Regions from separate parts of the Ancylobacter sp. VNQ12 genome, predicted to be linked through region 1. Evidence: predicted binding sites of a transcription regulator. Region 1 holds the regulator's gene; the other holds the start of a gene.
The links. Region 1 encodes LexA, which represses DNA repair genes until DNA is damaged. Its sites were predicted from a motif close to TGTTCNNNNTGTGTTCNG; they were not measured.
Positions count from the first base shown of each region.

Region 1 (7,098 bases):
CCGGATGGAACGCTTCCGGGCGCGCCTCGAGGAAGGCCCCCACCGCCGCGAACCGTTCGGCCACCCACGGCCCTTCATAGAGCAGCCGCGCCGTCTCGAAGAACGGCTCCATGTCGATCTCGGTGACGGTAGCGCCGAGCGCTTCCGTGCGCACGATCGCGGCGCGGAAGGCAGCCTCCGCCAGCCGGTCACCGAAGCTGGTGCGATCCTGCGCGCGCGGCACGGCGATGCGCGGCCGCGTGGGAAACCCGCCGAGACTGCCGACCGGCAGGGCACGCGAGAACGGGTCCGCCTCGTCCGGCGCTGCCATCAGCCGGGTGGCGAGGAACGCATCCTCCACCGTCAGCGCGAAGACCGACACGCAGTCGAGCGAGCGGCAGGCCGGCACCACGCCGCCAGCCGAGACCAGCCCGACGCTCGGCTTGAGACCTACAATGTTATTGAGCCCGGCCGGCACGCGGCCGGAACCTGCCGTATCCGTACCGAGTGCCAGCGGCACCAGGCCCGCCGCCACTGCAACCGCCGAGCCGGAACTCGAACCGCCGGGCACGAGATCGCCCCGCACGGCATTGCGCGGCGTGCCATAGGGCGAGCGCGTGCCGTTGAGGCCAGTGGCGAACTGGTCGAGATTGGTCTTGCCGATGACGATGGCGCCGGCCCGGCGCAGACGGGAGACGCTCGCCGCGTCGCGTGTGGCGAGATAGGCGTAGTCCGGGCAGCCGCAGGTCGTCGGCAGCCCGGCGACGTCGATATTGTCCTTCACCGCGAAAGGCACGCCATAGAGCGGCAGATGTGCCGGATCGGCCCCCTCGAGCGCCTTCAGCGCCGCCGCCAGATACTCGCGTGTCGCAAGGCTGGTGAAGATTGCCGGATCGCCGTGACGCTCGATCAGCGAAAAGCAGCGCGCGAGCGTCTCTGCGGGGCGAACGCGGCCGGAGCGATGAGCGGCAATGAGTTCAGCAACGGTTCCGATCAAGGGCCTTACCTTCCGTGGAGCATATTCGAACTATGCATACCACTTAGGCAGATTGGAAGTCATTGCATACATCGTTCATTGATTGCGTTCAGTGGCGATCGCGTTAGGTCGCCCTTTACCCATTGTGGAACACAAAAAGAACGGATAGTGTTTGTTCGTGATTTGTTTCCTTTTCCGCCTGAGGACGGATCGAGATCGATGCTCACCCGCAAACAGCATGAGCTGCTGCTCTTCATCGACGAACGCCTCAAGCGCGACGGTGTTCCGCCGTCGTTCGAGGAGATGAAGGACGCTCTGGACCTGAGGTCGAAGTCCGGCATTCATCGCCTGATTACAGCGCTGGAGGAACGCGGATTCATTCGCCGCCTGCCCAACCGAGCGCGGGCCCTGGAGGTGCTTCGCCTGCCGGAGGACGCGCAGCCGGCGCGGGCCCGCGGCTTCTCGCCCAGCGTTATCGAGGGCACGCCGGCACGCCTCGCCCGCCCGCCGGTCGAGGACGATTCGCGGCGCGCGGTTCCGATCCCGCTGGTCGGCCGCATCGCCGCCGGATCGCCCATCGCCGCGATCCAGTCGCGCGACAACACGATCAGCATGCCGCCGGAGATGCTGTCGGGCGGCGAGCATTTCGCGCTCGAAGTACGCGGCGATTCGATGATCGAGGCTGGCATCTTCGACGGCGACCTTGCCCTGATCCGCAAGGGCGACACCGCCAACAATGGCGAGATCGTCGTCGCCCTGATCGACGACGAGGAAGCCACGCTGAAGCGCCTGCGCCGCAAGGGTGCCTCCATCGCGCTCGAGGCGGCCAATCCGGCCTATGAGACCCGCATCTTCGGCCCCGACCGCGTGCGCATCCAGGGTAGACTGGTCGGGCTGTTCCGGCGCTACTGACGCACCGGATCACGGTCGCACGTCGGGTTCGTCTATCGGATCCGTCTGCGAGAAGCGACGGGTTGCGCCGCTGTTGATCGGCAGATGGTGTGGCTGTGCCCCGCCGGTGGCGCTGCCTGCAGCCTCCCACGGACGTGCGCGGTCGCCGCGCGCAGTGACTAGTCGCCACCCGCCCGAGCGATCACTAGCGAGAAATGCGGCCATTGCCTCCGGCGTCTGCCGTGGATCGATGCGGATCACCGTCGCGGCACATTCCGCCGGCGGCGCGTTGCGCGTGATCAGCAGCCTGGCGCGCCGGCAGTCCTCCTCCAGCGACGCCGGATCGCGCGACAACGCGACGATTCCTCCTTGGCGATCGCGCAGCGTACAGCCGAGCGGATCACAGGCCGCCGCAGCAACGACATCCGGCGCGCCGGCGCGGCTACGCTCGCCCTCAGCGCTCAGCCACTGCTCGACGACGAAGCGGCCCGCCAACCCCGCGCTCCGATCCCCCATCACCGCGAGTCGTCCGTCCGCGCCGCGCACCGCCACGGTGCGGCCCTCGCGGTCGATGAGCACATCGGGCCGCGGCATCTCCAGATAGAGCCACAGCGCGACGGCGAAAGAGAGCGGCGCGACGAGCAGCAGGCGCGTGCGCAGCAGGCAGGTCGCGACCAGCGCGACGCTTAGCAGCATCATGCTGGCCGCCGGCATGGCTGGAATGCCGCGATCCGCGCCGGGCACCGCGGCGACGGCCTCGGAGATGCGCGCCATCAGGCCGATGCCCCATCCCATCACGCGCCACGCCGCGCCGTCCCAGCCGAACGGCATCAGCGCCGAGCCCACCAGCCCCGCCGGCATGACGATGAGCGACACTACCGGCATCGCCGCCAGGTTGGCGACAAGGCTCAGCGGCGCCAGGCGCTGGAAATGAAACGCGGCATAGGGCGCCGTGGCGAGCCCGGCGGCGAGTGAGGTCAGCACCAGTGCGGCGATGTAACGGATGGGGATGCGGAGCGCCCGCGCCAGCACCGTGCCCGACGTGCCGGTGATATCCGGTGCCGAGACCAGATGGCCCCAGCGCTCATAGGCGGCGACCAGCGCTAGCGTGGCGGCGAAGGACATCTGCGCGCCGGGATCGAGGATCGCCCACGGCGTCAGCACCAGCACCGCCAGCGCCGCCACGGCAAGTGTTCGCAGCGTCAGCGCCGGCCGGCCGAGCACGACGCCGGCCAGCACGATGAGCGTCATCGCATAGGCGCGCTGGGTCGGCACCTCGGCGCCCGACAGCAACAGGTAGAAGCTCGCCGCCAGCGCCGCGGGAATCGCCGCCCAGGCCTTGATGGGAAAGCGCAGCGCCGTCGCAGGCGACAGCGCCAGCAGCGCACGGATCACGAAGAACACCGTGGTCGCCACCAGCGCCATGTGCAGACCGGAGATCGACAGGATGTGCGACAGGCCGGAGACCCGCATGCTCTCCTCTACCGCCTCGGGCACGCCATCGCGCAGCCCCGTCACCAGCGCCACGGCGACGCCCGCCTCCGCGCCGCTGAGCGAGGATCGGATGCGCCCCGCGATCGCTTCGCGCATGCCGTCCAGCCAGGCGGCTGCCGTCAGGTCGAGCGGCAGCGGGCCGGACGGCGGGCTCGGCTGCACCCGACCGAGCGCGAAGCCGGCGGCGCCAATGCCGTCGAACCACATGGAGCGGCCGAAATCGAAGCCGCCGGGATAGGCCGCCCCCGGCGGCGGCGCCAGGCTGGCCCGCAGCGCGACATGCGCGCCGATCGCCGGCGGCTGCTTGGTGGTGAGCGTCACCCGCACGCGCTGCGGCGGCACTGGTCCCTTGCTCTCCTGCCGCTTGCTCTCCTGCCCCTCGCGCCCGAAACGCGTCACCCTCAATGTGATCCGGCTGCCACGCGGACGCTGTTCCGCCGCCTCGACGAAACCGGCCACCTCGACGCCCTCGATGGCCGCGGGGAGCACCGGATGGGCGATGCGCTGGACCTGGAACGAAGCGAGCGCGAATCCGGCCGAGATCGCCGCCAGCAAGGCGAAGAGATGAAAGCCGAAGGCGCGCGCCCGGAGGGCGATCGCCAGCCCGGTGAAAACTGTCACGGGCACAAGCGCGGCATAGGGCAGAGGCTCGTACTCCGCCCCGAAATAGAGCGCCGCTCCGGTAGCAATGGCAATCGGCAGGAAGAGGAAGCCGCGCCGGTCGTCGAGTTCTTGCGTCACGTAGGCGGAAAGGCCGGTGAGCAACGTGGCGAGCGGTGGCCCGAATGACGGCAGCAGCGCCAGCGGCCGGGCGTTTGACCTGCGCGCCCGCGCGGCGAGCGCGGCGGTTCGCGCCGCGCGGCGCGCTTCACCTCCCGATCCAGGCACCGGCGTCTGTGTCACCCCCGCCCCGCATCTGCCGATGGCGCCGGTCAGACCCGACATGCGCGGGGCTCCGGCTCCTTTTCCCATCCCGGACAGCATGGTACACGCAGCCTCCGCGCCCGCCATGCTTTGACGCCGCCGAATTCGGCGGCGCGAGACGGAAGAAACATGTCCGAGACCGTCGTTACCCGTTTTGCTCCCTCCCCCACCGGCTTCCTGCACATCGGGGGCGCGCGCACCGCGCTGTTCAACTGGCTCTATGCCCGCGCCAAGGGCGGCAAGATGCTGCTGCGCATCGAGGACACGGACCGCCAGCGCTCGACGCCGGAAGCCATCGACGCCATCATCGACGGGCTGAAATGGCTCGGCATCGACTGGTCGGGCGAGGTCACCTACCAGTTCGCCCGCGCCGCCCGCCATCGCGAGGCGGTGGAGCAGATGCTGGCCGTTGGCCGCGCCTACCCGTGCTTTGCGACCTCCGCCGAACTGGAGGAGATGCGCGAGACCGCCCGCAAGGAAGGGCGCCCGCCGCGCTATGACGGGCGCTGGCGCGACCGCGATCCGTCCGAGTACCCGGCCGACCGCAAGCCGGCGATCCGCCTCAAGGCGCCAACCGAGGGCGAGACGGTGATCGACGACCTCGTGCAGGGTCGCGTCGTGTTCCCGAACAAGGATCTCGACGATCTCGTGCTGCTGCGCTCCGACGGCACGCCGACCTACATGCTCTCGGTGGTGGTCGACGACCACGACATGGACGTCACCCACATCATCCGCGGAGACGATCATCTTACCAATGCCGCGCGCCAAACGCAGATCTACCATGCGCTGGGTTGGAGCGTGCCGAAGATGGCACATATCCCGCTCATCCACGGGCCGGATGGCGCCAAGCTCTCCAAGCGCCACGGCGCGCTCGGCGTCGATGCCTACCGCGCGATGGGCTACCTGCCGGCGGCGCTGCGCAACTATCTCGTGCGCCTCGGCTGGAGCCATGGCGACCAGGAGATATTCTCGACCGAAGAGATGAGCGCGCTGTTCGACCTCGACCGTGTCGGCCGCTCCGCCGCGCGCTTCGACTTCGCCAAGCTGGAGAGCATCAACGGCCTCTACATGCGTGCGACGCCAGACGCAGAGCTGATGGCCGCCATCGACCAGCTGCTCCCCTATATCCCCGAGGGGGCCGAGATCGCTGCGGCGCTGACGCCGGAGCGCCGGGCGCAGTTGCTCGCCGCCATGCCCGGCCTCAAGGAGCGCGCCAAGACACTGGTCGAGCTGATCGACAGTGCTGCCTATATCTGGAAGTCGCGCCCCTTCGCGCTGGAGGACAAGGCCGCCGCCCTGCTGACCCCGGAGGCGCGCCAGTTGCTCGCCGCGACAGCCGGCCCGCTTGCCGTGCTGCCGGAATGGACGGCGGCGAGCACCGAGGCTGCGGTGCGCAGCGTTGCCGAGGAGAAGGGTGTCAAACTCGGTGCCATCGCCCAGCCGCTGCGCGCGGCGATGACCGGGCGCACGACGTCGCCGGGTATATTCGACGTGCTGGCCGTGCTGGGCAAGGACGAAACGCTGGCGCGGATCAAGGACCAGAGCGCGGCGCTCGGGGCGAGCTAGGCGCGGCGAGCGGCTACCGCGACTGCGAATGAGGCAAAAGCCTGTATAGAAAGGATTCCTACCTCATTTCAATACCTCATTCGCTGCGCTTGCGAGGGAAGTTCGAAACCGCTACGACTTCCCCGACCGGGCCGCAGAGAGGCACATCCCCGCCTCCCGCCACTTGTCGAAAGGCACGGCGCACGCCCGCAATCTGCGCACCGTATTCTCGGTTCCATATGCTCAGGGAGGCCCCGCATGGACGCCATAGACGACACTTCGGCGAAAGTCGCCAAACTCACGATTGGCAACGAAAGCTGGGACCTTCCGATCCTCAAGGGCACCATCGGTCCTGATGTCGTCGACATCGGCAAGCTCTACGGCCAGACCGGGCTCTTCACCTACGATCCGGGCTTCACCTCGACCGCCTCCTGCGAAAGCTCGATCACCTATATCGACGGCGATGAAGGCGTGCTGCTCTATCGCGGCTATCCCATCGACCAGCTGGCCGAGACCGGCGACTTCCTCGAGACCTGCTACCTCCTGCTCTATGGCGAGCTGCCGACCGCCGCCCAGAAGGCGGATTTCGACTACCGCGTCACGCGCCACACCATGGTGCATGAGCAGATGAGCAGGTTCTTCCACGGCTTCCGCCGCGACGCCCATCCGATGGCGGTGATGGTGGCCTCTGTCGGCGCGATGTCGGCCTTCTATCACGACTCGACCGACATCTCCGATCCGCAGCAGCGGATGATCGCCTCGATCCGCATGATCGCGAAGATGCCGACGCTGGCCGCCATGGCCTACAAGTACTCCATCGGCCAGCCCTTCGTTTATCCGAAGAACGACCTCGACTATTCGTCGAACTTCCTGCGCATGTGCTTCTCCGTGCCGTGCGAGGAATACAAGGTCAACCCGATCCTTTCCCGCGCCATCGACCGCATCTTCATCCTGCACGCCGATCACGAGCAGAACGCCTCGACCTCGACCGTGCGCCTCGCCGGCTCGTCCGGCGCCAACCCCTTCGCCTGTATCGCCGCCGGCATCGCCTGCCTGTGGGGACCGGCGCATGGTGGCGCCAACGAGGCGGCGCTCAAGATGCTCGGCGAAATCGGTTCGGTGGACCGCATCCCGGAATATATCAAGCGCGCCAAGGACAAGAACGACCCGTTCCGCCTGATGGGCTTCGGCCATCGCGTCTACAAGAACTACGACCCGCGCGCCAAGATCATGCAGAAGACCTGCCATGAGGTGCTCGGCGAACTCGGCATCAAGGACGATCCGCTGCT
Region 1 covers NZ_JBMSDU010000006.1:19,686-26,783, reverse strand. Annotated here, with positions in the region: gene atzF (allophanate hydrolase) at 1-976, opposite strand, end outside; gene lexA (transcriptional repressor LexA) at 1,175-1,867, shown strand; gene ACO2RV_RS10490 (ComEC/Rec2 family competence protein) at 1,877-4,285, opposite strand; gene gltX (glutamate--tRNA ligase) at 4,394-5,830, shown strand; gene gltA (citrate synthase) at 6,068-7,098, shown strand, end outside.

Region 2 (7,098 bases), on a different contig from region 1:
GGGCGGGCCAGCGCCTCGGGCCGGGTGCCCTCCAGGCTGGCGCAGCCGAACATCACGTCGATGCCGTGGCGGCGGACATAGGCCCAGATACCGTGCCAGAGCAGCTCCACCGTGCGCTTGGTGCGGTAGGGCTTGCGCACGCAGGAGCGGCCGAGCTCAAGGAAGCGGCGCTCGGGATGGCGGGCCAGCAGCGGAGCGATGTCGAACTCGCTCGCCGTGTAGAAACCGCCGTGGCGGGCGGCGATCTCGTGGCGCAGCAGGCGATAGGTGCCGACCACCAGCGGTTCGCGCCGGCCGCGCACCAGGCGGCAATTGTCGTGGTCGAGCACGAGAAGGTGATCGCAGAAGCCATCGAAGGCGTCGAAGTCGCGCCTCGCCAGCCGGGCGGCGGCGGCCGGCACCGCCGACATCTCCTCGTAGAACACCTCGTAGCGCAGGCGCTGGGCGCGGCGCACATCCGCCGCCGTGGTGGCGAGCCGCACTTCCAGCGGTCCGATACGCCCGAGCGTGGCGGGACCGGGTTGCGCGCGGCTCTCGCGGTGGCGCAGGCCCGAATAGGAGCGCAGCGCCGGCATGAAGCGCGACGGGGTGAGCGCGTTGGGGATGAAGTGGAGCGGGCCGGCGGGCGCCAGCCGGCCGCCGGCAGCGAAGGATTTCAGCAGCGCGGGGCCGATCAGGCCGGGCTTGAGAAAGGTCGGCTTTAGCAGGGCACGCAAAGCGGGGTGGGCACCGGAGGCACGCACCTCGACAGTCGAGTCGGCCAGCATCTCGGTCATGGCAAGGTCCCCAGCCTCGAATCCACTATAGAGCGTTCTGACTGGAATCACATATCTGTAGGACGCCCATGTGACAGGCTATCGGCCCGTCCGGGTGGGCTCTTGCGCAAAAGCTTCGCATCTTTCCTGCGAGGACGACGAAAAGTGACGGGTCCCGCGGGAGAGCGGGGCCTCGCTCGGCAGAAGCACCAGCCACGCTCCGGCCAGCGGCCGCCCGGCCTATCGCGATCGCGCCGTTCACGCGGCTGCGGCATTGCGGTCGGCGCTGGCGCGATAGGCCAGCGCTTCGGCGAGATGGGCGCGGCCGAGGGTTTCCGCTCCCGCAAGGTCGGCGAGGGTGCGCGCCACCCGCAGCACCCGGTGATAGCCGCGCGCCGACAGCCGCATCAGCCGCGCGGCGTCGGTCAGCAGGGCGGTGCCGGCGGCATCGGGCGTGGCGATGTCTTCCAGCACCGGCCCGCTGGCCTCGGCATTGGTGAACAGGTCCGGCCGTCCCATGGAGAGGAAGCGCTCGCGCTGTAGCCGGCGCGCCTCGGCGACGCGGGCGGCGACCACAGCGCTGGGCTCGGATGCGCCGGGCCGCACCAGGTCGACGGCGGAGACCGCCGGCACGTCGAGATGGAGGTCGACGCGGTCGAGGAAGGGCCCCGACAGCCGCGCCTGGTATTCGCCGGCGCAGCGCGGGCCGCGCCGGCAGCTCTGGCCCGGTTCGCCCGCCCGCCCGCAGCGGCACGGGTTCATCGCGGCGACCAGCTGGAAGCGCGCGGGATAGGAGATGCGGTGGTTGGCGCGGGCGATCACCGCTTCCCCGGTCTCCAGCGGCTGGCGCAGCGAATCCAGCACGGCAGGGGCGAACTCCGGCAATTCGTCGAGGAACAGGACGCCATTATGGGCGAGCGACACCTCGCCTGGCCGGGCGCGCATGCCGCCACCCACCATCGCCGCCATGCTGGCGGAATGGTGCGGGGCGCGGAACGGCCGGCGGTTGGTCAGCGCCCCGCCCTGCAGCGTTCCGGCGACCGAGGCGATCATCGAGACTTCCAGCAGCTCGGCCGGGGCGAGCGGCGGCAGGATCGAGGGCAGGCGCTGCGCCAGCATCGACTTTCCCGCGCCGGGCGGACCGCTGAGCAGGAGATTGTGCCGGCCGGCGGCGGCGATCTCCAGCGCGCGCCGGGCGGTCTCCTGTCCCTTCACCTCGGCGAGGTCCGGCAGCGCCGCCGTGCCGCCGTCGAGCCGTGGCTCGGGGCGGGCGAGCGGCTGGCGGCCGGCGAAATGATTGACCAGCTGGATCAGCGACAGCGGCGCCAGCACCGGCATGTCCGGGCTCGCCCAGGCGGCTTCCGGCCCGCAGGCCGCCGGGCAGATCAGGCCGTGACCGCGCGCATTGGCGCCGATGGCGGCCGGCAGCACCCCGGCGACCGGGGCGATGCGCCCGTCGAGCGCCAGTTCGCCGACCACGGTGTAGCCGTCCAGCGCATCGGCGGGGAAGGCGCCGATCGCCGCCATCAGCCCGAGCGCGATCGGCAGATCGTAATGGCTGCCCTCCTTGGGCAGATCGGCGGGGGCGAGATTGACGGTGATGCGCTTGGCGGGCAGCGCGAGGCCGGAGGCGATCAGCGCCGCGCGCACGCGCTCCTTGGCCTCGGTCACCGCCTTGTCGGCGAGGCCGACCAGGTTGAACGCCGGCAGGCCCGGACTGACCTGCACCTGGACATCGACCGGGCGCGCCTCCACGCCCTCGAACGCCACCGTCGCCACGCGCTGGACCATGAAGCGTCCCCGTCGTTCCGGGCGGAACCGAACTCCCGCAGCGGCAAGCGTAGCGGACTACCGAGCTTCGTCAAGAACATTTGAGGAACAAAAGCGATGGCTGACGTTAGGAAAGGCGCGTTTCCACAGCTGCGACTCGACGGCTCATTGACGATAGAAGAATTCTATCAAGGCACGGAACACCCGGATTGATTTCGAATAAGCCGCGTACGATCCTTCTCTTTGGAAAAGTCTAAAAGAAGGCCCGGGAGAAAATGCCGCATTACGAACCTTGGAGCGAGGACCGCGCCCGCGTGGTGATCGAGGAATTCTCTCACCTCGAAGGGCCGCTGATGCCGATGCTCCACGCGGTGCAGGAAACCTTCGGCCATGTGCCGGATGCGATCGTGCCGATGCTGGCCGAAATGCTCAATGTTTCCCGCGCCGAAGTCCACGGCGTCGTCACCTTTTATCATGATTTCCGCCACGAGCCGGCCGGCCGCCATGTGCTGAAGCTGTGCCGCGCCGAAGCCTGCCAGGCGGCGGGCGGCGATGCGCTGGCCGATCACGCCGAGCACCGGCTCGGCTGCAAGCTGGGCGAGACCACGGCGGATGGGCGCGTCACCGTCGAGCCGATCTACTGCCTCGGCCTGTGCGCCACCGCGCCGTCCGCCATGCTGGATGGCCGTATCGTGGCCCGTCTCAATGAGCGTCGTCTCGACGCGCTGATCGCGGAGGCCCAGTCGTGAGCACAAACTCCGCGACCATTCGCATCTACGTTCCCAAGGACGCCTGCGCCATCGCCTGCGGCGCCGACGAGGTGGTGGCCGCCATCGAGGCCGCCGCGCTGAAGCGCCGCCAGCCGATCGAGATCGTGCGCACCGGCTCGCGCGGCATGCTGTGGCTGGAGCCGCTGGTCGAGGTCGCCACCACTGAGGGCCGCATCGGTTACGGCCCGGTCGAGGCGGAAGACGTCGAGGCCCTGTTCGAGGCCGGCTTCCTCACCGGCGCCGCGCACGGCCTGCGCATCGGCAAGCCGGAAGAGCACCCCTTCATGGCGAAGCAGACGCGCCTCACCTTTGCGCGCTGCGGCATCATCGATCCGGCGTCCTATGCCGATTACCGCGCCCATGGCGGCTATCGCGGGCTGGAGCGCGCGCTGCAGCTCGGCCCGGTCGAGATCATCGAGGAAGTGAAGAAGTCCGGCCTGCGCGGTCGCGGCGGCGCCGGCTTCCCGACGGCCATCAAGTGGAAGACGGTGGCGGACGCCAAGGCGGACCGCAAATACATCGTCTGCAACGCGGATGAAGGCGACAGCGGCACCTTCGCCGACCGCATGATCATGGAAGGCGACCCCTTCGAGCTGATCGAGGGCATGACCATCGCCGGCATCGCGGTGGGCGCCACCAAGGGCTTCGTCTACACCCGCTCGGAATACCCGCACGCCATTGCCGCGATGCAGAAGGCGATCGAGGTCGCCCGCGCCCACGGCATGCTGGGCGTGAACATTGCCGGCTCGCAGTACAGCTTCGACATGGAAGTGCGCATGGGCGCCGGCGCCTATGTCTGCGGCGAGGAGACGGCGCTGCTCGACAGCCTGGAAGGCAAGCGCGGCACGGTGCGCGCCAAGCCGCCGCTGCCGGCGCACAAGGGCCTGTTCCAGAAGCCGACCGTCATCAACAACGTGCTCTCGCTCACCGCCGTGCCGCATATCCTGGCCGATGGCGGCGAGTTCTACGCCAATTTCGGCATGGGCCGCTCGCGCGGCACGATGCCGATCCAGATCGCCGGCAATGTGAAGTTCGGCGGCTTGTTCGAAACGGCCTTCGGCATCACGCTCGGCGAGCTGGTCAACGACATCGGCGGCGGCACCGCCTCGGGCAAGCCGGTCAAGGCCGCGCAGGTCGGCGGTCCGCTCGGCGCCTATGTGCCCACCTGGCAGTTCGACCTGCCCTTCGACTACGAGGCCTTCGCCGCGAAGGACGCGCTGATCGGCCATGGCGGCATCGTCGTCTTCGACGAGAACGCCGACATGGCGAAAATGGCGCGCTTCGCCATGGAGTTCTGCTCGGTGGAGAGCTGCGGCAAGTGCACGCCCTGCCGCATCGGCTCCACGCGCGGCGTCGAGCTGATGGACCGCATCATTGCTGGCCAGCGCGTCGAGGCCAATCTCGCCACGCTGACCGACCTTTGCCAGACCATGAAGCTGGGATCCCTTTGCGCCCTTGGCGGGTTTACCCCCTATCCGGTGCTGAGTGCCCTGAACCATTTCCCCGAGGAGTTCGGCGCCCCGCCGCGCCGCCTCGAAGCCGCTGAATGAGAAGGACGCAACCCATGTCTCTCGTCCATGAGATCGACTACGGAACGCCCGCTCCCAAGACCGACAAGATGGTGACGCTCACCATTGACGGGATGGAAGTCTCCGTCGCCGAGGGCACCTCGATCATGCGCGCGGCGATGGAGATGGGGACGCAGATCCCCAAGCTCTGCGCCACCGATTCGCTGGATGCCTTCGGCTCCTGCCGCCTCTGCCTGGTCGAGATCGAGGGTCGCGCCGGCACCCCGGCCTCGTGCACCACGCCGGTCATGCCCGGCATGAAGGTGCACACCCAGACTGCGCGCCTGGCGCAGCTGCGCAAGGGCGTGATGGAGCTCTACATCTCCGACCACCCGCTGGACTGCCTCACCTGCGCCGCCAATGGCGACTGCGAGCTGCAGGACATGGCCGGTGCGGTCGGCCTGCGCGAAGTGCGCTATGGCATGGAGGGCGCGAACCACTTCGCTCCGACCTCCGAACTGGTCATGCCGAAGGACGAGTCCAACCCGTACTTCACCTATGATCCCGCCAAGTGCATCGTCTGCAATCGCTGCGTGCGCGCCTGCGAGGAAGTCCAGGGCACTTTTGCGCTGACCATTTCCGGCCGCGGCTTCTCCTCGCGTGTGTCGCCCGGCCAGTCGGAAGCCTTCCTCACCTCCGAATGCGTGTCGTGCGGCGCCTGCGTGCAGGCCTGCCCGACCGCCACGCTCTCCGAGAAGCGGCTGATCGAGATCGGCACGCCGGAGCATTCGGTGGTCACCACCTGCGCCTATTGCGGCGTCGGCTGCACCTTCAAGGCGGAAATGCGCGGCCAGGAAGTGGTGCGCATGGTGCCGTGGAAGGACGGCAAGGCCAATCGCGGCCATAGCTGCGTCAAGGGCCGCTTTGCCTGGGGCTACGCCACGCATCAGGACCGCATCGTCAACCCGATGATCCGCGCCAAGGTCACCGACCCGTGGCGGGAAGTGTCGTGGGAAGAGGCGATCGCCCACACCGCTTCCGAGCTGAAGCGCATCCAGGAGACCTATGGCCGCAAGTCGGTCGGCGGCATCACCTCCTCGCGCTGCACCAATGAGGAAGCCTATCTCGTCCAGAAGATCATCCGCGCGGGCTTCGGCACCAACAATGTCGACACCTGCGCCCGCGTCTGCCACTCGCCGACCGGCTACGGCCTGAACCAGGCCTTCGGCACCTCGGCGGGCACGCAGGATTTCGATTCGGTCGAGGATTCCGACGTCATCCTCATCATCGGTGCCAACCCGACGGACGGCCACCCGGTGTTCGGCTCGCGCATGAAGAAGCGGCTGCGCCAGGGCGCCAAGCTGATCGTCGTCGACCCGCGCCGCATCGATCTGGTGCGCTCGGCCCACATCAAGGCCGATTTCCACCTGCCGCTGCAGCCGGGCACCAATGTCGCCGTCGTCACCTCGCTGGCCCATGTGGTCGTGACCGAGGGGCTGGTGAACGAGGCCTATGTCCGCCAGTACTGTGACTGGGACGAGTTCCAGGACTGGGCCGAGTTCGTCGCCGATCCGCGCCATTCGCCGGAAGAGGTCGAGAAGCTCTCCGGCGTGCCGGCCGAGCTGATCCGCGGCGCCGCCCGGCTCTATGCCACCGGCGGCAATGCGGCGATCTATTACGGCCTCGGCGTCACCGAGCATTCGCAGGGCTCGACCACCGTCATGGCCATCGCCAACCTCGCCATGGCGACCGGCAATATCGGCCGCCGCGGTGTCGGCGTGAACCCGCTGCGCGGCCAGAACAACGTGCAGGGCTCGTGCGACATGGGCTCGTTCCCGCACGAGCTGCCGGGCTACCGCCACATCTCCGACGACGCCACCCGCGCCACTTTCGAGGCCATGTGGGGTCGTCCGCTCGATCCGGAGCCGGGCCTGCGCATTCCCAACATGCTGGACGCCGCCGTCGACGGCACCTTCAAGGCGATCTACATCCAGGGCGAGGACATCCTGCAGTCCGATCCCGACACCCACCATGTCGCCTCGGGCCTCGCGGCGATGGAGCTGGTCATCGTGCAGGACCTGTTCCTGAACGAGACGGCGGCCTATGCCCATGTCTTCCTGCCGGGCTGCACCTTCCTCGAGAAGGACGGCACCTTCACCAATGCCGAGCGCCGCATCCAGCTCGTGCGCAAGGTGATGGCGCCGAAGAACGGCTATGGCGACTGGGAAGTCACCCAGCTGCTCGCCAATGCGCTGGGCCTGGAGTGGAACTACACCCACCCCTCGCAGATCATGG
Region 2 covers NZ_JBMSDU010000002.1:470,826-477,923, reverse strand. Annotated here, with positions in the region: gene ACO2RV_RS05890 (GNAT family N-acetyltransferase) at 1-575, opposite strand, end outside; gene ACO2RV_RS05885 (YifB family Mg chelatase-like AAA ATPase) at 1,014-2,546, opposite strand; gene ACO2RV_RS05880 (formate dehydrogenase subunit gamma) at 2,801-3,274, shown strand; gene ACO2RV_RS05875 (formate dehydrogenase beta subunit) at 3,271-4,845, shown strand; gene fdhF (formate dehydrogenase subunit alpha) at 4,860-7,098, shown strand, end outside.
Region 2: ACO2RV_RS05885 (YifB family Mg chelatase-like AAA ATPase) is a predicted target of LexA. The motif match lies at 2,619-2,636, and genes of this name have one in related genera.